3 regions of the Nocardioides thalensis genome follow, and region 3 is predicted to be linked to each of the others. Evidence: predicted binding sites of a transcription regulator. Region 3 holds the regulator's gene; each other region holds the start of a gene.

Evidence for each region. The regulator LexA, encoded in region 3, represses DNA repair genes until DNA is damaged. The targets are predictions, from matches to a motif close to TCGAACANNTGTTCGA.
Region 1: HNR19_RS15655 (HNH endonuclease signature motif containing protein) is a predicted target of LexA. The motif match lies at 5,289-5,304, and genes of this name have one in related genera.
Region 2: recA (recombinase RecA) is a predicted target of LexA. The motif match lies at 4,518-4,533, and genes of this name have one in related genera.

The regions. Positions count from the first base shown of each region.
Region 1 is NZ_JACCFP010000001.1:3,201,481-3,208,807, reverse strand. It holds gene HNR19_RS15695 (pyruvate carboxylase) at 1-232, opposite strand, end outside; gene HNR19_RS15690 (hypothetical protein) at 408-935, shown strand; gene HNR19_RS15685 (response regulator transcription factor) at 922-1,587, opposite strand; gene HNR19_RS15680 (sensor histidine kinase) at 1,589-2,737, opposite strand; gene HNR19_RS15675 (DUF4873 domain-containing protein) at 2,763-3,044, opposite strand; gene HNR19_RS15670 (TetR/AcrR family transcriptional regulator) at 3,041-3,724, opposite strand; gene HNR19_RS15665 (diiron oxygenase) at 3,783-4,664, shown strand; gene HNR19_RS15660 (hypothetical protein) at 4,711-5,205, opposite strand; gene HNR19_RS15655 (HNH endonuclease signature motif containing protein) at 5,484-6,767, shown strand; gene HNR19_RS22390 (GDSL-type esterase/lipase family protein) at 6,762-7,211, opposite strand; gene HNR19_RS22385 (TetR/AcrR family transcriptional regulator C-terminal ligand-binding domain-containing protein) at 7,216-7,327, shown strand, end outside.
Region 2 is NZ_JACCFP010000001.1:2,402,917-2,410,243, forward strand. It holds gene HNR19_RS11830 (sirohydrochlorin chelatase) at 1-730, shown strand, start outside; gene HNR19_RS11835 (DUF3037 domain-containing protein) at 738-1,139, opposite strand; gene HNR19_RS11840 (HipA family kinase) at 1,136-1,903, opposite strand; gene HNR19_RS11845 (polyphosphate kinase 2 family protein) at 1,900-2,748, opposite strand; gene HNR19_RS11850 (RecX family transcriptional regulator) at 2,791-3,318, opposite strand; gene recA (recombinase RecA) at 3,302-4,354, opposite strand; gene HNR19_RS11860 (RidA family protein) at 4,594-5,007, shown strand; gene HNR19_RS11865 (MFS transporter) at 4,997-6,310, opposite strand; gene HNR19_RS11870 (DUF3046 domain-containing protein) at 6,307-6,501, opposite strand; gene HNR19_RS11875 (DinB family protein) at 6,506-7,063, opposite strand; gene hutI (imidazolonepropionase) at 7,104-7,327, opposite strand, start outside.
Region 3 is NZ_JACCFP010000001.1:652,895-660,221, forward strand. It holds gene HNR19_RS03190 (MXAN_6640 family putative metalloprotease) at 1-1,144, opposite strand, end outside; gene lexA (transcriptional repressor LexA) at 1,200-1,910, opposite strand; gene HNR19_RS03200 (LysM peptidoglycan-binding domain-containing protein) at 2,222-2,584, shown strand; gene HNR19_RS03205 (PKD domain-containing protein) at 2,752-3,528, opposite strand; gene HNR19_RS03210 (DUF6318 family protein) at 3,513-4,079, opposite strand; gene HNR19_RS03215 (hypothetical protein) at 4,166-4,492, opposite strand; gene HNR19_RS03220 (hypothetical protein) at 4,577-5,077, opposite strand; gene HNR19_RS03225 (hypothetical protein) at 5,217-6,209, opposite strand; gene HNR19_RS03230 (TetR/AcrR family transcriptional regulator) at 6,316-6,915, shown strand; gene nrdR (transcriptional regulator NrdR) at 7,231-7,327, shown strand, end outside.

The sequences.
Region 1 (7,327 bases), 2.5 Mb from region 3:
CGTCGGCGCCGCACTGCAGCGCCACCCGCACGATCTCGTCGGGGTCGAGATAGCTGCGCACGGGGTGACCGCGCTCGCCGATCTCGTAGGCCTCGTCTGCGCGCAGCCGGTGCTCGGAGCCCCGGTCCTCGTAGGGGAACACCGCAACGGTGCGCGCACCCATCTCGTAGGCCGCACGGAACGCTCGGATCGCGATCTCGCCCCGGTTGGCCACCAACACCTTGGAGAACATGGCGTAACCCTATGAGCGGGATCACAACGCGCCAGCCCCGCTGCGGAGTACTGGACAGTAGCCATTCCGCGGATTCGTTGGTGCCGCCGCCGCGTCGCCTCCCGGAACGATGAGACGGTCCCCGCCCAGGACCTGGGCGGGACGTGCTCTCGTTTCCAGCGACAAGAAGGATCACATGTTCTCGAACGCACGACCGCTGGTGCGCCTGCTTCTCGGTGCCCTCGCTCTCGGCCTCGCCGCCGTCCTCCTCGTGCCGGCTTCCGCGCAGGCGGACACCGGCTCGCTCAAGGACAAGAAGGGCGACGCCGCGAAGTCGATCGACATCACCGCGGTGAGGTTCAACAACGGCACCAAGACCATCTCGGGCAAGTTCTCGGTCAACGACCTCGGCAAGAGCGGCATCTTCACCGCTGTCTGGCTCCCGCCGGACCTCGACGGCAACTACTACGGCGTCGCGCTCATGAAGAAGAGCGGCAAGTTCAAGGCCGTCCTGTCCAAGATCACCTCCACCGGCGGCAAGGTCGTCAAGTGCAAGGGCGTCAAGGGCAACTGGAGCACCAAGGCCAGCGCGGTCACCTTCTCGGTGCCGCAGAAGTGCCTCGGCACGGTCCCGAAGTCGTGGATCTTCGGCGGCGGCTCGACCTCGGTCACCGGCAAGCAGGCCGACAACGTCGACGGCACCGTCGAGATCAGCCGCGGCTGACCTCGGGCCACACATCGAGCAGGTCGCCCGGGCCCAGCCCGAGCGCCTGCTCGATGTCACCGGGGGAGGTGACCTGGAGGTAGCGCGACACGGTCTGGGTGAGCTCGAGCCAGTAGCCCCGAAGCGTGGACTCCGACAGGAAGAGCGTCCGGCTCATCTCGGCGTAGGTCAGGCCACGCGCGCGACCGGCGAGCACGTCGCGCTGGCGCGGCGACACGACCGTGAGGCTGCCGCGCCGCACGAGCACCTCGAGGATCCCGGCCACGGACGGCGGCACGACCAGCTCCCCGTCGGCCACCGCGAGGAAGCCCGCCTCCGCCTCCTCCAGCGTCGCCGCCTTGGAGATCACCCCGGTCGCGCCGGCCGCGAGGCACGCGGCGAGGACGAAGCGCCGCTCCTCCTGGGTGTAGCAGCACACGCGGTAGCCGGCCTCCGTGATGCGCCGGATCGCCGTCGGGCCTTGGCTCGCCTGCGGCTGCCCGACGTTGGCCAGGTGCAGGTCGAGGATCACGACGTCGGCCTCGGGCCGTTCGGCCAACAGGCACTCGACGTTGGCGTGCGACGCCACGAACGTCAGGCCCGGCAGCAGCAGCCCGAGCGACGCCCGCAGCGCGGTGGCGTCGTCGACGAGCGCGAAGCGCGGCCCTCCCACGTCAGGACTCCTGCCCCACGAGCGTGACGGTGGTGCCGACGCCCGGCACGCTGTCGATCGTGGTCGTCACGCCGGAGCGGGCGAGCTGCTCGACCACGACCTCGCGCAGGCCCACGCCGTACGGCGTCCGCGTCGTCTCGAAGCCGCTTCCGTCGTCGTGGAGGCTGACCTCCCAGCCCGGCGGGTCCTCCTGCTCCTCCGCGTGGAGGACGACGCGGCCGGCGCCGGAGTGCTGGCGCACGTTGAGGAGCAGGCTCCGCAGCGCTGCGGCGAGGTCGTCGGCGAGCTCGCGGGGGAGGACGGTGTCCTGCGCCAGGTCGGCCACGACGGTGATCGGGAGGTCGTCGAACTCCGCGCCGGCCGCCGTGACCAGGGCGGCGAGCGTGGTGGGGTCGGTCGTCGGCGCGGGCGCGCCGGTGAGGTAGGCGCGCATCCGGTTGAGCTCGGCCTCGGCCTGCGTGCGCAGCCCGTGGCGGTCGCCGACGCCGCTCTCGACCATCAGCCGCATCACCGCGGTGCCGTTGTGGATCGCCAGCCGCGCCCGGCGCTCCTCCTCGGCCTGGGCGGCGGCCGCGGCCAGTCGTCGCGCCTCATCGGCGTCGGAGGCGATCCGGGTGATGAGGCGCGCGCCGAACCACGACAGCGGGCCGAGCACCGCGATGGTGAGGACGTTGCCGGCGACGGCCGCGAGGTCCGCCCAGCCCTCGACGGTGGGCGCGAGGTAGGCGGCCTCGGCGACCGCCAGCGCGGCCAGCAGGAGCAGCCACACCCAGCGCGCCTGCACTCCGATCAGGCCGAACGAGACGCAGAGCGCGTAGCCCAGCTGGAACCCGACCCAGGTGCCCATCCGGTCGGCCTCGGGCACGGTCCACGAGCCCGCGACCAGCAGCGCGAGCGCGACGCCGACGTCGAGCAGCGCGACGCGGGTGCCGGTCGGGCGGCGCCGCACCAGGGCGGCCGCCGCGACGGTGAGCAGCATCGTCGCCGCGACCACCCAGGTGACGGCGGTGAGGGCGGGCCGCTCGGTCTCGGCGAACGCGGCGCCCAGCGACGGCGCCATCTGCACCAGGGTCCCGACCCGTACGGCGGCCACGAAGTAGGACAGGAGACGCAGTGCCGCGGCGTGGGTCGAGTGGTCCGAGAGCGGCACGCCCGCATTATTCAGGGGCTGCGGGTCAGAACGGCGGGCGGCCGGTGCCGGAGATCCGGAAGCGGCGCCACGGGTCGACGTCCGACACCCTCCCGGTCGCCTCGCCGTACGGCGTCTGCAGGGTGACCGTCGCGCCGCTGCGGACCGTCGCGAGTGCCGGCGTCTCCGCGATCCGGCCGTACCAGTGGAAATGGCCGTCGAGCGGCTGGAAGAACCCGCGCAGCTGGACCTCGACCGGGTGGCTCTCGTCGTCGGTCACCAGGTCGGCCGGTCCGTCGTACGCCTCACCGGGCTCGTGGGCGCTCATGCCTGGCGGCCCGGGTCGAGCGGGCGGACGTTGTCGGGCGGGTCGAGCGCCGACAGCGGTACGCCGTACTCGTCCGCCGCTCCGGACAGCGCGTGCCAGATGAAGCCGCTGAGGTAGTCGGCGACCGCGGCGCGCGACATCGTGCGGCGGTCGAGCCACCACTGGCCGACCGACACGGCCATGCCGACCATCCCGAACGCCCACGGCTCGGCGCCGGCCGAGTCGACGCCGAGCTGCCGGAGGCCGGACCCGATGATGCGCGCCAGCTTGGTGGCCGCGCGCTGCTTGCCGTCGGCCAGCGGGTCGGCGCTGCCGGCGTGCTGGGTGCTGAGGAGCAGGAACGTCTGCGGGTGCTCGGCGATCGTGTCGAGGTAGGCCGCGACGCCGGCGTCGATCCGGGCGCGGGCGGTGGCGGGCGCGAGCACCGCGGAGACCACCCGGTCGAGCACGAGCTCGGCGCCCCAGCGCCCGACCTCGGCGTGCAGCTCGGCCTTGTCGGCGAAGTAGCGGTAGAGGACCGGCTTGCTGACGCCGGCCTCTCGCGCGATGTCGGCGATGGACGCGTCGGGGCCGACCGCCTCGACAGCGCGGACCGCCGCCTCGACGAACTCGGCACGGCGCGCGGTGCGGTGGGCCTGCCAGCGCTGGGAGCGGCCGTCGCCCTTGACCGGAGTGCTCATGCGGTCCACTCTAGGCCATAGATGTTACCGTCGGTAACAGCAATCAACGGAGGTGCTTGTGACCGTCGCCGACCCCCTCGCCGACCGGCTGCTGCGCTCGACCGCGCGCCAGTCCTACGACCCCGAGGTCGACATCGACTGGGACGCGCCGCTGGTGCCCGGGCTGTGGGGGATGCAGCCGGAGCGGATGTCGCTCTACGGCACCCCGCTGTGGGACTCGCTCGACGACGACCAGCGGCGCACGCTGTCGTGCCACGAGGCCGGCAGCATGGCGAGCGTCGGCATCTGGTTCGAGGTCGTGCTGATGCAGCTCCTGCTCCGCGACGTGTACGGCGCCGACCCGCGCGACCCGCGCACACAGTTCGCACTGACCGAGGTGGGCGACGAGACGCGGCACGCGGTCATGTTCGCCCGCGCGCTCTCGACGATGGGCGTGCCGGCGTACGGCCCGCGGCAGAAGGTGCGCTCCCTCGGCCGGTTCGGGCAGCTCGCTCTGCGCGGCGCGGGGGCGTTCGCGGCGGTGCTGATCGGTGAGGAGCCGGTCGACCGCTGGCAGCGCGACCTGATCCGCGACGAGCGGGTGCAGCCGTTGGTGCGGATGACCTCGCGCATCCACGTCACCGAGGAGGCGCGCCACGTCAGCTTCGCGCGCGACGAGCTCGCCAAGGCTGCCCGGAGGATGGGCCGCACCGAGCGCGCCGCGCAGCAGCTCGTCACGGCCCAGGTGGCGTACGTCGCGATGCGCTCGCTGGTGCACCCGGACGTGTACGCCGCCGTCGGGCTCGACCCGCACGAGGCCCGGGGTGCGGCACTGGGCAACGAGCACTACCGCGCGACGATCGCGTGGATGGGGGAGAAGGTCATGCCGTTCCTCGACGAGCACGGGATGGTCGGGCGCTCGCAGCTGAAGACGTGGCGGGCTTCGTTCCTGCTGCCGTGAGGCCGATCAGGCGAGGCCGAGAGTCCATCGGGGTGATGCTTGGCCGTCAGTCGCCAGCCTGAGGGAACTGGTGGTACTGCGGATCCGAAAAATACGCCGGGTTGAGCTTGGGCTGACCGACCCGACCGGATAGCCAATCGGTGGCCACTTGCTCTACCTCGCTGGAACGGCAATCTACGCCCGGCACGCGAAACCCGAGCGTCACCCAGTCGCCATTCAAGCTCACTCGTACTCTCTTGAGTTCCTCGGCGTACGCAGTGTCGATTGGCATCGCCAGATTGATCGTGCTGGTGAGTTGGATGAACAGGAGCCGCGCGTACCGCTCCACCTCGCCGTTTGAGTTCGCCGCCGACATCAGGTCGACCGTCGCCCGGCGCAATTCCTCGTGCGCGGCTCGCTCTCGGTCCTGGCGCCGAATGGAGGCTTCCCATGCGATCGCGGAGATGACTGCGATGCCAGTCATGAATCCACCGATCAGGCCGGCAACCAATCCGTCGAGGCCGTGCTCCAGCCACCAACTCATGGAGTTCGAGCGGTACACCGTCGGACGGTAACGCTGGCCTGGCGCGCAGGCAGGAATCTTGTGGCGTCAGTGGAAATCGTGCGGTTCGCTTGTGTGTTCGATCGAACACGTGTACGATGGACCGTAGGTCCAGACACCGATACCCCTCGCGGGTTGGAAGCAGCAGGACCAGTTCCACCACATGGCAGGCCCCCGGACCGCGAGTTCCGGATTCAGGGTCGTTGGCCCCGGCAAGGGCCCCCGCGTGGAGCGGCACTCGAGGTAATCGACTGCACGCTCACGAAGGGAGGCCTCCGATGACGACCAGCACCACCGGCACTGCACCGGCGGTTCCGGTCGTGGGCGACCCGGTGCCGGACCATCCGGTGCTGGCTGCCTTGGCGGCGGTGGATGCGGCGTTGGCGTCGGTGCGGGAGACCCAGCCGGTGTTCATGACCACGAGGCAGAAGAAGCAGGCCCTTCTTGCCGCGCACAGGATCCGCGCCCAGTTCGCCGAGCTCCAGGCCCGCCTCCTCGCTAGTTCGTCGGACGTGGCGGAGGCCGACGGCGCGAGCGACGTCGCGTCGTGGTTGTCCCACCACACTCAGTGCGACCTGCGCGGCAGCAAGCGGGACCTCAAGCTCGCCCAAGGCCTCGACGCCCGCTACCCGAAGGTCGCCAAAGCCATGGCCGACGGTGTCCTATCGGTCGAGCATGCCCGCGTGATCGTCGCGGTCTTGGATGCGTTGCCGGCGGTGGTCTCCCTCGAGATCCGCGACAAGGCCGAGGCCGAGCTCATCAACCGATCGACGGAGTTCACCCCCGACGAGATCCGGCGACTCGGGCGACGGATCTTGGAGGTCGTGGCCCCGGAGATCTTCGAGGACGCCGAGGCCAAGAAGCTGCTCGAGGAAGAACAGTCCGCGCGCAAGCGGATGCGGCTGTTCTTCAAGAACACCGGCGACGGCACCACCAGGCTCACCGGCCTGCTGCCCACCAGTGAGGCAGAACGCCTCAAGACCTACCTCCACGCCTACACCAGCCCCCGCCACGCCAACGGTGAGTACGGCGAGGCCGACACCATCCCCTACTCCCGCAAGCTCGCCGGCGCGTTCTGCGCCCTGCTCGAGCACCTCGACCCCCACCGCCTCCCCCTCCACGGTGGGGACGCGACCACGCTGATGGTCACCATCACCCTCGAGGACCTCAAGACCGACCTCGCGGTCGCGGGGCTGCTGGGCGACAAGGACCCCATCTCGGCTTCCGAAGCCCGCAGGTTGGCGTGCACCGCCGGGATCATCCCCGTCGTGCTCGGCAACCATTCGGAGGTCCTCGACCTCGGCCGCACCGATCGGCTCTACCGGCCCGCGCAACGCAAGGCCATCCGACTCAGAGACCAGCAATGCCGGACCGAGGGCTGTCGACATCCCGCCGAGTGGTGCGAGGTCCACCACCTCAAACCCTGGTCCCAAGGCGGACGCACCGACCTCGACGACGGGGTCCTGATGTGCCCGCACGACCACCACCGCATCCACGACCCCACCTACGACTGGCAGATCCTGGCCAACGGCCAGATCCGCTTCACCAAGAAGCAGTCATGAGCGGCGCTGCTCCGGCGCCGTAGGGCCGGCCAGCGTGTGCAGCAGCGCCATCACGATGGCGCACTGACCCGCGAGGCTCGGGTGGACACCGTCCGGGCCCTGGAGCGACTCGTGCGCCGGGACGCCGAAGGCGGACACCAGGTCGACGACCGGGTCGTCGAAGGTCTCGGCCATCGCGTCCGCGAGCGCCACGATGTCGGCGTTGTCCCACGACGTCTGGCCGAAGCGGAAGCCGGGGAACTCGCGCACTCGCTCCGGGTGTACCGGCCCCGGCGTCATCCAGACCCAGGACGCGGAGGTCAGGGCGCCGGCGACCCGGCGCAGCTCGCGCAGGTTGGCGATCGACTCGGCGAGTGACACCTGGGTCTTGGGAACACCCGGCCCGACCCGTGCCACGTCGTTGCCCCCGAGCGCGCAGATGACCCACTCGGGGGAGAAGGTCACCAGGGTGGCCGGCCAGCTCCGCGCCGACGTCGACCCGGCCGACGCGGTCGAGCTCGTCTACGCGCCGATCTACTACCGGCTCCTCCTTCGGACGCGACCGGTGCGTCCCGAGGACG
Region 2 (7,327 bases), 1.8 Mb from region 3:
ACTGGTGGCCCTGGCTCACGGCAGCCGGGACCCACGCTCCGCCGCTACGGTGACCGCCCTCGTCAACGAGGTCAAGGCTCAGCGCCCGGACCTCCGCATCGAGAGGGCGTTCCTCGAGCTCTCGAAGCCGAGCTTCGACACGGTCGTCGACAAGCTCGTCCGCGCCGGGCACGAAGAGATCGTCGTCGTACCGCTCCTGCTCGTGGAGGCGTTCCACGCGAAGGTCGACGTGCCCGAGCTGATCGCCTCGGCGACGGCCCGTCACCCCGGGCTGAAGATCCGCGCCACCGACGTGCTCGGGCTCGAGGCGCGCTTCCTGGAGGTGCTCGACGAGCGGCTCCGCGCCGCGCTCAAGGACGCCCGGGTGCGCGAGCTCGACGCCCTGGTGCTGGCGGCCGCCGGCACGTCGGACCCGCTGGCCAACCAGGCCGTCGCCCGGCTGGCCCGGGTCTGGGGCACGCACCACAAGCTGCCGGTCACCGCGGCGTACGCCACCAGCGCTCCCCCGGCGACGGGTGAGGCGGTGCGCGCCTTCCGCGCCGAGGGTCGCCGCCACATCGCGGTCGCGTCGCTCTTCCTCGCGCCGGGCACCCTGCTCGACCGAGCCACCGAGCTCGCCCTCGAGGCCGGCGCTGTCGCGGTGTCCGACCCGCTGGGCGCCCACCCTGAGGTCGCGCGCACGGTGCTGGCGCGCTACGCCGTCGGTGCCGTCGAGCTGGTGCCCGTCTGATCGGGCGCTAACCGACGAGTCGCTCCAGCAGCCGTTCGAGCGCCCGGGCCGGGTCGGCGGTCACCCCGCCGTGGACCGGTCCGGGCTGCACGACCGTGCTGCGGGGCGCCTTGAGGAACCCGAAGCGCTGGCTCTGGGTGTGGCCGGCCACCGCTCCGCCGCGCTCGTCACCCGCGCACACCCCGTCGATGAAGGTGAGGGCGTCGCAGACACGGTCGATGTCGAGCGTCGGGTCGAGGGCGCGCAGCCGGTCGGCGTCGCAGTGCCAGAGCGCGGCGAGGTAGTCGAGCGCCTGGCAGTAGAGCACCACCCCGACGTTGACGAACTCCTCCCGATCGACCCGCGGCACGCACCGCAGGACGACGTACTGATAGGCCTGCGTGGGGGTCCTCGTCGTCTCCCTCGTCACGACGCGACCTCCGGCAGCCAGGCCCGCGAGCGCACCCGGGCAGCGAAGAACGAGACGTACGCCGCCCGCAGCTCCTCGGGCGAGTCCGCCCCGGGAACGGGCTCGAGCCACACGTCGGGGACCTCGGCGACGACCTCGGTGAGGACGTCGTCCGTCAACCGGGCGCGGAGGTCCGCGTCGACGTCGGCGACCTTGCCGAGCGCGGAGCCGAGGACGTGGTCGGAGGCGTCCCAGGGCTGGCGGGCGAACCGCTCCGGGTCACCCACCCCGCCCGGCCAGGAGTGGTGGAAGTAGAGCGACGCGCCGTGGTCGATGACCCAGAGGTCGTCCTGCCAGCGCAGCAGGTTGGGGTTGCGCCACGACCGGTCGACGTTGGCGATGAAGGCGTCGAGCCAGATCACCGTCGCCGCCTCGGTCGGGTCGACGTCGCTGGCGCCGTCGAAGCCGAAGGATCCCGGCAGGAAGTCGATGCCCAGGTTGGCGCCCGCGCTGGCGGTGAGCAGGTCCTGGACCTCCTCGTCGGCCTCGTAGCGGGCGAGGTCGGGGTCGAGGTCGAGCACCACGAGGTCCGGCGTGCGCAGCCCGAGCCGCCGGGCGATCCCGGCGGCGATGACCTCCGCGACGAGAACCCGCGGGCCCTGGCCGGCACCGCGGAACTTGCAGACGTACGTGCCGAGGTCGTCGGCCTCGACGATCCCCGGGAGGCTGCCGCCCTCGCGCAGCGGGGTGACGTAGCGGGTGACCGTGACGGAGGGAAGCGTCACGACAGCGGGTCCTCCTCGGCGAGGCGCCGCTTCTCGTGCTCGACGTCGAAGTCGGCGGCCGGCCACCCGAGCTGGAACGAGGACAGCGCGTCGAGGAGCAGGTGACCGATCGCGAGGTTGCGGTACCACTTCCGGTCGGCGGGGATGACGTACCACGGCGCCGCGTCGGTGTGGGTGCGCTCGATGGCGAGCTCGTAGGCCTCCTGGTAGGCCGGCCAGTGCTCACGCTCGTCGATGTCGCCGGGGTTGTACTTCCAGTGCTTGGTCGGGTCGTCGAGCCGGGCGAGTAGCCGTTCCTTCTGCTCCTCGGCCGAGATGTGCAGCATGCACTTCAGCACGACGGTGCCGTGCTCGACCAACTCCTCCTCGAAGGAGTTGATCGCGTCGTAGCGGCGCTCGATCTCCTCCGGCTTCGCGAGCCCGCGGACGCGCGCGATCAGCACGTCCTCGTAGTGCGAACGGTCGAAGACGCCGACGTAGCCCGGGCCCGGGAGCGCCTTGCGGATGCGCCAGAGGAAGTCGTGCTCGAGCTCCTCGGGCGTGGGCGCTTTGAACGAGGTGATCCGCACGCCCTGCGGGTCGATCAGGCCGACGGTCGAGCGCAGCGTGCCGCCCTTGCCCGAGGTGTCCATGCCTTGGAGCACCAGGAGCAGGCTGCGGTGGCCGCCGGAGCGACCGTGCGCGAAGAGCCGCTCCTGGAGGTCGGCGAGATCGGGCCCGAGCGCCTCGAGGGCGTCGATGCCCTCGTGCTTCTTGCCGGAGAAGCCCGGCGTGGCGTCGGTCGCGATCGCCGACAGGTCGACCGGACCGGACTGCGCGCGGAGCGCGGGCACGAGATCGCTCATGGCGCGATCCTTGCAGAGCGGGCCAGCCCGCTCCTACCTCCGTCAGAGCGATTCGTCGGCGGAACCGTGCGCGTCGAGGTCGAGCTCGGACCGCACCACCGCGAACGCCATCCCCGCCGGGTAGCCCTTGCGGGCCAACATCCCGGCCAGGCGGCGCGCCGCGGTCGTCTCGTCGACGCCGCGCATCGAGCGCAGCTTCTTGCGGACCAGCGCCCGGGCGGCCTCCTCCTCGGACGCCGGGTCGACCTCGTCGAGCACCTCGCGCGCGGTCTCGTCGGCGACGCCCTTGCGCCGCAGCTCCTGCGCGAGGGCGCGCCGGGCCAGGCCGCGCGTGCGCTGGCGGCTGTCGACCCAGGACCGGGCGAAGGCCTCGTCGTCGATCAGCCCGACCTCCTCGAACCGGTCGAGCAGCGGACCCGCCACGTCGTCGGGGACGTTGCGGCGGGTCAGCCGCTCGGCCAGCTCGTGCCGGCTGCGGGCCTGGCCCGTCAGCTGGTCGAGCAGGATCTTCCGCGCGACCGACTCGTGGTCGGCCTCGGGGTCGAACTCGGGGTCAGAAGCTGTCGACACCGATGGGCTCGTCGGAGAGGTCGTTCTCGGCGTCCACCTGCGGGCCGACGCCGAGCTTCTCGAGGATCTTCTTCTCGAGCTCGTTGGCGAGGTCGGGGTTGTCCTTGAGGAACTTCCGCGAGTTCTCCTTGCCCTGCCCGAGCTGGTCGCCCTCGTAGGTGTACCAGGCGCCGGCCTTGCGGACGAGGCCCGCCTCGACGCCCACGTCGATCAGCCCGCCCTCGCGGCTGATGCCCTTGCCGTACATGATGTCGAACTCGGCCTGCTTGAACGGCGGGGCCACCTTGTTCTTGACGACCTTGACCCGGGTGCGGTTGCCGACCATGTCGGTGCCGTCCTTGAGGGTCTCGATCCGGCGCACGTCGAGACGCACCGAGGAGTAGAACTTCAGTGCCCGGCCACCCGTGGTGGTCTCCGGGGACCCGAACATGACGCCGATCTTCTCGCGCAGCTGGTTGATGAAGATCGCGGTGGTGCCGGAGTTGTTGAGGGCACCGGTCATCTTGCGCAGCGCCTGGCTCATCAGCCGCGCCTGGAGGCCGACGTGGCTGTCGCCCATCTCGCCCTCGATCTCGGCGCGGGGCACGAGCGCGGCGACGGAGTCGATGACGATCAGGTCGAGCGCGCCCGAGCGGATCAGCATGTCGGCGATCTCGAGGGCCTGCTCACCGGAGTCGGGCTGCGAGACCAGCAGGGCGTCGGTGTCGACGCCGAGGGCCTTCGCGTACTCAGGGTCGAGCGCGTGCTCGGCGTCGATGAACGCCACGATGCCGCCGGCGGCCTGCGCGTTGGCGACCGCGTGGAGGGCGACGGTCGTCTTTCCGGAGGACTCCGGCCCGTAGATCTCCACGACCCGACCACGCGGCAGGCCACCGAGGCCCAGCGCCACGTCGAGTGCGATCGACCCGGTGGGGATGATCTCGAGCGGGGCGCGGCTCTCGTCACCGAGGCGCATCACCGACCCCTTGCCGTAAGCCTTCTCGATGTTGAGCAGCGCTGCGTCGAGCGCCTTGGTGCGGTCGTCTCCGGCGGCCATGTGCCTCAGTCCTTCGTCTGTCGTGATCGGGCCAGGTACATCGGCGACGCTAGGACGGGGTCCCGACACAGCCTGGTCAGCCGGGTCGTGGGTGTGGACGAGTGGTCCGCGCGTCATACCTGTGGGCGGCAGGTGGCTCGCACCTCCGCCGTACGACACAACCTAGAACAAGTGTTCGACACAACGGGGAGGCGGGTCCGGCGTGTCGCGTTGTCGGCGGCGGCTCCTACGTTGCTGGCATGAGCCAGACGAGCGACATCCAGCTGCTGAAGCCCGCAGGCCTCGTGCAGAGCCCGGCGTTCAGCCACGTGGCCGTCGTGCCTCCGGGCGCGACCACCATCCTGGTCGGCGGCCAGAACGCCGTGACCGCAGACGGGTCGCTGGTCGGCGGTGACGACCCAGCTGCCCAGACCGCGCAGGTGATGACCAACCTCCGCGTCGCGCTCGAGGCGGCAGGCGCCACGCTCGACGACCTGGTGTCGGTCACGGTGCTGCTGGCGCAGGGCACCGACATCGCCGCGGCCTACGGCGCGGCAGCCGCCGCGCTCCCCCGGACCGAGACGCCGCCGCTCGTCACCGCCGCGATCGTCTCGGCGCTCGGCGTGCCGGGCGCGCTGGTCGAGGTGAGCGCCGTCGCCGCCGTCACCCGCTGACCGCTGCGGACGGCTCGGCAAGAGCGTGCGCTCGTACGGCGGAGCCGAGCACGCCGAGCGCGAGCACCAGCGTGACCAGGGCCAGCGTGGGGTAGCCCGAGACGTCGACCACCACGCCCGCGACCAGGCCGGCGGCCGCGGCCGTCAGGCCCATCACCAGGTCGGCAGCGCCCTGCACGTCGGTGCGCGACGCGAGCGGCGCGTGCTCGGCGACCATCGTCGACGAGGACACCATCGCCAGCGACCAGCCGACGCCGAGCAGGAACAGGCCCGCCGTCACCTGCCAGGACATCCCGTCGGGCGACGAGGCGCAGAGCACGAGGGCACAGACGAGCACGAGCGCGCCAACACCGAGGACCGGTGGCCGGCCGACGCGGTCGGCGAGCACGCCGACCAGCGGGGAGAACGCGAACATGCCGAGCACGTGGACGCTGATGACCAGGCCGATCACCTCGAGCCCGGCTCCCCCGTGCTCCATGTGCAGCGGGGTCATCACCATCACCGCGATCATCGTCGCGTGGGCGAGCGCGAGCCCGGCGACGGCGTAGGCGATCACGGGGCGCTCACGCGTCGCCGCCACCGCCCGGGACCACGAGCTCCCGGACGGCTCCGCGGCCTCGGCGTTTGCCTGCGCGCGCTCCGCGGCCCGGGCGACCAGCAGCGGGTCGGGGCGGAGCAGCAGCCCGGAGACGAGCGCGGCGAGCAGGAGGCCGATGGCGCCGAACGCGAACGGGCCAGTGAGCTCCGGGATGTCGACCGCCTCGGCGAACGCGCCCGCGGGGCCGGTGAGGTTGGGCCCCAGCACCGCGCCGATGGTCGTCGCCCACACCACGACGGACAGTGAACGGGCACGGTTGTCGTCGGTGGCGAGGTCGGTCGCCGCGTAGCGGGCCGCGTTGTTGGCCGAGGTCGCCGCACCGAGCATGACGGCGCCCAGGATCAGCAGCACCATCGACCCGACGACTCCGGAAAGCACGGCGATCGCGCCGCCCCCTGCGGCCACGAGGTAGCCGGTGGTGAGCCCGATCCGGCGGCCGCGTCGGCCCATCAGCGAGGCGAGCAGGAACGAGATCACGGCGGCGCCGAGCACCTGCGCGGTCTGCGCGAGGCCCGAGAGCGCCTCGGAGCCGGAGAGGTCGCGCGCGAGCAGCGAGGCGGTCGCGATGCCGATGGTGATGCCGACGGCGCCGACCGCCTGGGTCAGCACCAGGACGCGGACGGTGCGGCGCTGGAGCCGTGCGAGGTCCTCGGGCGGTCGCGTGACCGTCGCGGGGCGATCTCCTCGACCAGCGGAGAGCGTCATCGCTCGCGCGCCGGCAGCTCCAGGGCGCTCCACACGGCGCGCCAGACCTCCTTGGGCTCGACCCCGGCGTCGAGCGCCTGCCGCGCCGTACGCCCGCCGAGCTCGGCCATCACGAACTGGTCGGCCCAGACACGCGAGTAGTCGCGCCCGAGGGTGTGGTCGAGCCGTGCCCAGAACTCCGTGTGCCTCACGTGGTCATGCTCCCCCACGGTCGGCGTCATGCACCCACCGGACGTCCCAGAGGTGGTGGACGACGTCGTGCAGATGGTAGCGACCCAAGGTGTCGACGGTGAACTCGCTGCCGTTGCTGCGCCGCCCCCGGCGCTGCCACGCCTCGCCCTCGACGTCGTCGTAGGTCGCCGCGACGCGGTCGGCCTCCTCGAGCAGCTCGGGCGCGACCTGGTCGGGCTGCTGCAGGTCGTAGCGCTCGGCGACGGCGGTCTCGTCCTGGTCCCAGTTGGCGAACTCCGGGTCGTCGCGGCCGAGCATCAGCGCGGCGCGGGCACCGAACGTGCGGTGCACGTCGCGGACGTGGGCGGCGTACTCCGCCGGGGACCACACGGTCGGCTCGGGGCGCCTCGCCGCGTCCGGGGTGGCGAGCACCTGCTGCCAGCGCTCGGCGTTGTCGCGGATGACGTCGCCGATGCCGGCGGGGTCGACCGTGGTGGCGTCGAACCCGCAGTCGGGGCAGGGGCGCTCGAGCACCCAGGTCCAGTCCTTGGTGTCGGGCTCGATCATCGAGGGCTCGCTCATGGCTCCATCCTCCCAAGCGGCGCCGACGGCCGACGAGGGATTACCGGCCACCGGTCGTCGATCGACCGCCAATCCAGGTCTCCCGCACCAGCGGGACTCCGGGCCGGTAGGCCAGGTGCACGTGGCTCGGCGCGTCGAGCAGCACCAGGTCGGCGCGGCTGCCGACCGTCAGGTGCCCGACGTCGTCGCGGTCCAGGGCCCGCGCTCCCCCGGCGGTGGCGGCGTGCACCGCCTCGGCCGGCGTCATCCCCATGTCGCGCACCG
Region 3 (7,327 bases):
CGGCCGCGACCTCTTGGTACTCCTGCGGGTAGGTCCGCGACGGCTGGCGGTTGCCCGCGGCGAACTTCGCGTACTCGGCCTCCAGGGTGGTGCCGTTGGCCTGGAGCGTCTGCACGACGGAGGCGAGGGAGTACTTCGCCCGGTCCTTGCCGGTCGCGCCGTTCCACATGTCCAGCACCAGGTCGTCCATGCCCGCGACCTTGGTGCCGTAGCGGTCGGTGAGGTAGCGGATGAAGATCCAGGTGCCGTAATGGAACAGCCCGTCGTATGCGAACGTGTCGAGCGACGTGAGCGGGTTGGAGATCGGGCCGTGTGGCAGATAGAAGGCGTTGTCGTTGATGTGGTCGTAGACCTCGTCCTCCGCCCAGGTCGCGGTGGCCTCCATGAACCAGGCGTCCTCGCCGTAATCGTGAGCGAACTGGACGTTGTGGAAGTACTCGTGCGCCGCGGTCACCTTCATATTTTCGAGCGGCGTATGGGCCGGAAACTGCTCACTGCTGTAGTCGTTGTCGAGAACGCAGAAGCCCCACGTACCGCCGTGCTTCGGCGGACGAGGATCGTCGGTCGTGCAGTACCCATACAGGTTGTTCGCGCCGATGTCGCCCAGGTACACGTCGGGCTTTGAATTGCCGCCGCGTCGTCCATCGCGGAACGGCCTGCGATAACCGGCGGCGATGTACTTCTTGTGGACCGCCGTCATGGTCCGTAGAACGTTGCGGACGTACTTGAGACTCCTGACTCCGTGCCGCTCGCTCTGCCGCTTCGTCTGCCAGTGCACGCAGATGACGGACGAGCACTTGCGTTGCGACTTGCTCGGCCGCAGCGGCCGCGCGAGTAGCTGATTCGCCTGCGCCCGCTGCACGCCTGTCAATTGACCTCGGAGGAGCGCGAGGTCGCGGAGCTCAAGGGTGAGTGAGCGAGCGCCGTTCTTGCCTTCCCCGGCGAGCAGGTCCTGGACCCGCTCGAGCGCCTCGATCGCGCGCTGCGCGCGGTGGGGGTTGGCGTCGGGGTCCGGCTCCGCCGCAAGGGTGGTCGCAGCAGGCGTGGGCGTCGCGCTTCCGGGGCTGGCGAGCGCGGGGACGATCAGCCCCAGCGTGCACAGGAGCAGGAGAGCGCGGAGCAGCGGGTGGCTGCGACGTGGCATCAGGCGGCCTTCCGGGTCGTGGACCGAGGACCCGGCCGACCCTACGCCCTGCTGCTCACACGCGCCGAAGTACGGCGGTGACCTTCCCGAGGATCGTCGCGTGGGTGCCGTCGATCGGCTCGAACGCCGGGTTGTGGGGGAGCAGCCAGACCTGGCCGTCCTTGCGCTGGAACGTCTTGACCGTCGCCTCGCCGTCGATCATCGCGGCGACGATCTCGCCGTTCTCGGCGGTGTTCTGCTGGCGGATCACGACGTAGTCGCCGTGGCAGATGGCCGCGTCGATCATCGACTCGCCGCTGACCTCGAGGAGGAACAGCTGGCCGTCGCCGACGAGCTGTTTGGGCAGGGGGAAGACGTCCTCGATGCGCTCCTCGGCGAGGATCGGGCCACCGGCCGCGATCCGGCCGACGACTGGGACGTTGGTGGCGGCGGGGGCCACGTCGCCGATGCCGGTCTCGTCGACGGACGACTCCTCGCCGGCGGAGATCGAGCGGCGCGCGGCCATGATCTCGGGCAGGAACACCTCGAGGGCGCGGGGCCGGTTGGGGTCGCGCTTGAGGTAGCCCTTCTCCTCGAGCACGCGGAGCTGGTGGGCGACGCTCGAGGTGCTGGTGAGGCCGACGGCGGAGCCGATCTCACGCATGCTGGGCGGGTATCCCCGCTCCTCGATGCTGTCCTTGATCGTGGCGAGAACCCGCTGCTGGCGCGGGGTCAGGCCGGTCGCGTCGGGGGGACCGTCGGGAAGCTCGCTGACTTTCTTCGCCATGGCCTGACGGTAACGCGGATCACGCACGACTTCAAACACGTGTTCGAACCGGGCGTGTCGGGTCCAGGGTGGTCGAGTAGCCGGCTCGCCCTGGCGAGCCGGCGTGTCGAGACCCCGACACGCCGTCGAACAAATCTTCGAACAGGTCCTTGATTCGTTCGAACACGTGATCTACCGTCGTACATGCGTTCGATCGAACGTCTGATCGACAGGCTCTCCGGATTGTGTCGGACCCGGTCGGTGGACTCAGACCAACGCACGACAGATCCGAGGTCCTGACCGTCAGGGCCGCTTCCCCCGGAGGTCACCCGATGAGCACCACGACTATCGCCCCGACGCTTCAGCTCCGCCCCGCCAGCCGGGTCCGCCCCGCCTCGCAGGTGCGACTGACCCGCCGCGGCCGGCTGACGATCTTCCTGCTCGGGCTCGCGCTCGCCTTCGGCGCCGGCCTGTGGCTGGCCGCCGGGTCGACCGCGACCCAGGAGCAGGGCGTCGCCGAGGTCGAGGTCGTCACGGTCGACCCGGGTGACACCCTCTGGGACATCGCGGCCGACGCCGCCGTCGACGGCAACGTCGGCGCGATGGTCGACGAGATCCGCGACCTCAACTCGCTCGACTCGAGCATGGTCTACGCCGGCCAGGAGCTGCGCGTCCCGCTGCCTGCCGCTGGTTGAGGTGCGAGGCGCCCCAGCGCCGAGCCTCGAAACCAAGGCACTTGCTTCGTCTGCCACCTCGACCCCGGCGGACGACGGGCCCTCGCCCGGGGCCCAGGGGAAGACGAGGGGCGGGACCGCGCACGGTCCCGCCCCTCGCAACTTTCCCAGGGTGGTCGAGTAGCCCGTCAGCCGGTGAGGATCGGCCGCGCCTCGACGGCCCGGAGCGACTCGGGCGAGCCCTCGATCGTCACCGAGCCCGGCACGGTCTGCCAGGCGCCTCCGTTGACCCGATAGTCGGCGACGTAGGTGGTGTCGAGCCGCGGCCGGTAGGCGCCGGCCTGCAGGTAGTTGTGGGTGATCTGGAGCTTCGGGTACGGCGCGCCCGGGTCGCTGGTGCGGAGCTTCTCGCCGTCATCGAAGTGCCAGGTGTAGGAGTGCACGTCGATCCGCAGGTCGACGCGCTGGCCGAGGAGCGTGACGCTGCGGAACAGCCGCTCCTTCTCCGTGTAGAAGTTCGTCTCGAAGTTGACCAGCGTGCGGCCGTCGGGTGGCTCGATGATCAGGGGGGAGGCCGGCAGCGGGATGCGCCGGAACGCTTGGGCGATCATGCCCGGCGTTGGGCCCTGGAAGACAACGTCGCCGGGGCAATAGAGGTAGTCCCAGAGGGTTTCGCCGTCGGGCGCTTCGATCCACTCGCGGTAGGCGTAGGACCCGTCCGGGCAAACAAACTCTGGTGCGCAGGCCCCGCCGTTGCACATTGGGCCGTGGTGGTACTCGCCCTCAGGTAGCGCGCCGCCATCGTCACCTGCGTTGTCGGCGTCGCCGGGGTCGCCCGGCATTTCCGATTCGCCCTCGAGTCCGAAAAAGCCGTCGCCTGGATCGACGTCGACATCCGCTGCGGCTGGCGCCGATGAGAACAGGATCGTCAGCGCCGCGCTCGCCACGATCAATCGTGCGTCCACGTCGCCACCTGCCACCGCTCCCGTACGAACTCGACGAACATCACGTGCGACTTCGTCCCCGCTGGGTAAACCTGGTTGAGTTCGCCTGCGCCACGGACGGCCTGCCTGCCGACCGAAAGGTCCGCCGTGATCGCCCACGCTCCGCCGGGTTCGGAAACGATCTTCGAACTCTCGATGCGATACCCGCGACCGGTGATGCGTCCCCCGTTCGCGTAGACGTTCTCGATCGCGCTTGTTGCCGCGTCACAGCTCGCACACGCGGGCCCGAACACTCCGCGCAAAGCGGCCGTGTCACCGGTCGCCGTTGCGTAGTTGACCAGTTCCCACCAGTACTGAACGAACGCCTCCGCCCCCGCCTTCGTGTTCGCCTCCGCCTCCGGTGGCAACGTCGGCTCCACCGGCCCGGTCGGCTCCGTCGTCGGAGCGGCCGAGGTGGGCTCGCTCGACGCCGGCGCCGAGCTCGAAGGCTCGGCCGGCTCCGCGGGCTCGGCCTCGCAGGCAGTCAGGGCGAGGGCGCCGGAGAGCAGGGCGGCGGTGACCCATCGCGTCATGGGACCTCCCGAGATGAGGATGCTCGGAAACTACTCCCACCGCGCGGCCCCCGCCAAGGCTCAGAAAGTGACCTGTGGAGAGCCGATCAGCGAGCGGCGCGCTTGCCGCCCTTCGCCGTACCGACGATCTTCTTCGGCTTGGGGTCCGGCGCGTGGGTCCAGCCGATGGTCCGCGAGAACCGCACGATCAGCATCAGCCCCAGGAAGAGGCAGGCGACGGCGCCGAAGGCGGAGATGCCGAGATACCACCAGGCCTCGGTCTCGCCGTCTTGGCGGGCGGCGGACCCGAAGTCGATCGCGGACCACACCAGGTAGCCCCACGCGACGACGCACGCGGTGATGCCGAGCGCAAGCAGGAGCAGTACGGGCTTGAACCCCGTCTTCTGCTTCGCTCCCGCGCGCTTCCCACTCACCGCGCCATTCTGTCTGATGCGGGTGCAAGAAATGTGCGGGACCCGACGATTGGCGCGTCGGGTCCCGCAGCGGCTGGGTGGTGGCTACGGCACGGTGACCAGGTAGTTCACGACGATGCCCTGACCGGCGGAGTCGGTGACGGCGAGGTTCACCAGGAAGCCGTCGCCTTGGTAGTCGCCGACGATCGCCGTCCCGTTGTCCATCTTGTCGGTCACGACCTCGAACCCGGCGTCCACCAGGTCGGCAGCGGCGGAGTCGTACGGCGCCTCCTTGTCGCCGCCCGGCTCATCGACCTTCACCGTGGCGTTCCAGGTGTCCGGGTTCTTGGTGTAGGTGCCAGCGAGGATCTCGCCGTCGATCACCGGGACGGACTTGGGGAAGCCCTTGGGGAGCTTGCCGGTGACGACGCCGCCGTCGGTGGTGTCGATCTCGATCTGGCCGTTGTCGAGGTCCGCGTCGATGCCCTCCTCGCGGAGGGCGTCCTCGGCAGCGTTCTCGGCGATCTCGCCACAGGCCGTGAACGCGAGCGGAAGGGCCAGTACGGCGCCGGCCACGGCCAGGCGCAGGGGTCGCTTGATGGTCATCGGGGGCTCCTCGGAAAAGGGGGATTCTGCTGATCAAGGAGTGCGCCCCGAGCGCGCTGATACAGCGAGCCAGACGATCCCCTGCCCGAGGGCGCGGAAACCCGCCGAATGGCAAAGATTGAGACCCCGCTGCGACCCCCTACGCCGCGGCGGGCTCCCGGCGCGGCACCAGCGCCAGAGCCAGGCCGAGTGCCGCCCAGCAGGCGAGCACCACCAGCGGGAGCCCGACGCCCGCGCCGTCGAAGTACGCCGTGCCGCGAAGCGCCGATCCGGTGGCGCCCGGCGGCAGCAGCTGGCCGAGCCAGCCGAGCGGGAGCAGCTCGGGGGCCGAGGTGACGCCGGACAGGGGATTGCCGACGAGCAGGATCAGGGCGGCGACGACGCCGATGGCCGCGGGGCCGATCAAGTGGCGGAGGCCGATGATCGGGAGCGCGACGGCGAGGATGCCGAGGGTGACGACGCCCGCGTTGGCCCAGTAGCTCCCCTCGATCGCGCCCAGCCAGCCCTGGAGCACGCCGGTCAGCGCGAGCCCGCCGGCCACGCCCACGCCGAGCACGGCGACCAGTCGCTCGCGGGTGCTGCGCAGCGCCATCGACGTCACCGCGCCCACCATGATCCCGCCGATGGCGAGGGGGAGCGCGCCGGCGTTGAAGACGCTCCCGCGCGGGTCGTCGTCGGACGTGGGCACGACGTCGGTGACGACGGGCGCAGGTGCGGCGGAGCCGTCGGGTGCCTCCCCGGAGACGCTCTGGGTGAGCAGCTGCGCCACGGTCGGGCTGGCCGCAGACGAGGTCAGGAGCTCCATCCCGTCGGGCCCGGCCACGATCGCGCCGTACGCCTCCCGGTCCTCGATCGCCTCGACGGCCGCCTCGCGGTCGCCGACCACCGACACGTCGAACGCGTCCTCCCCGGCCTGCGCGGCGAGCATGCCCTCGACCTGACCGGCCTGCTCGGCGGGGGCGGCGATCACGAGCGGCAGCGACCGCGGCTCGAGCTCGCTCGGCGGCCAGGTGAAGGCGGCGAGAAGGAGCGTGAGCAGGGTCGTGAGGCCGAGCGCGGCGCCGACGACGGGGCGCCAGCCGTGCGCGGTGCCGGACTCGGGGGAGGTGGGGTGGACGTCGGTGGTGGCCACGGCGAGCTCCTTAAAAACGAATGACCGTTCGCGATAACTCGATGGTGCTCCCGCCGCCGCTAACTTGTCAAGAACGGTCATTCGTTTTTCTGTTAGGCTCGCCGCCATGCCGAAGGTGACCGAGGAGCACCGCGCCGCGCGCCGCGACCAGATCCTGCGGGCGGCCCTGCGCTGCGTCGCGGCCGAGGGGTTCCACAAGACGACGATGGGCTCGGTGATCCGCGAGTCCGGGCTCTCCGCCGGCGCGGTCTACCTCTACTTCCGCAGCAAGCAGGACCTGATCCGCGCCATCGCCGAGACCGCGGTGTCCGGCATCGCCGACACGGTCGACGAGCTCGCGGCAGCGGACGACGTCGTGCCGCCCGTCGAGGCGGTCACGACCGTCCTGCGCCGCCTGCTCGAGATGAGTGATGAGCTCGGCGTCGAGATCCCGCGCCTCTCGGTCCAAGCCTGGGCGGAGGCCGGGCGCGACCCCGAGATCCAGCAGCTGCTGTCCGGCGAGGCGGGGCGGATCCGCCAGGCCTGGATCTCGTACGCCGGCCGCGCGATCGAGGCCGGGTACGTCGACGCGGGCGCCGGCGAGGTCGAGTCGGTCGCCGAGACGCTGATGGCCATGGTCCCCGGCTTCATGCTGTTCCGGATCGTGCTCGGCAGCGACGTCTCGCCCGAGCGCTACACCTCCGGCCTCGCGGCCCTCCTGCGCTGACCCTCGGGCATCCCGCCTCCCGCGCGACACGCCCGCGGCGCCGTACGACACGCCGTGTCACATGAGTCCCATCTGCCACTTGACCTGCGCAAACGCGCCGCCGTACGACCCGGATGAAAACTCGTCGACCCCACCACTTGCACCCCTGGTGGCAGGGGCGTACGGTTACCACTACATCTAGTAGTTACAACGGTGTAGTTCTCCACATCTAGTCCACAGCAGGACCCCGGAGAGTGCACAGAAGACTGCTGGATATCCACAGTAGTCGGCCCGCCAGAGGGTCTACTCAGTCATGCGCGAGGGAGGGTCGTCGGGATGCACTGCCCCTACTGCAAGCACAACGACACCAAGGTCCTCGACTCGCGCGTCGCCGACGACGGCTGCTCGATCCGCCGTCGCCGGATGTGCGTCG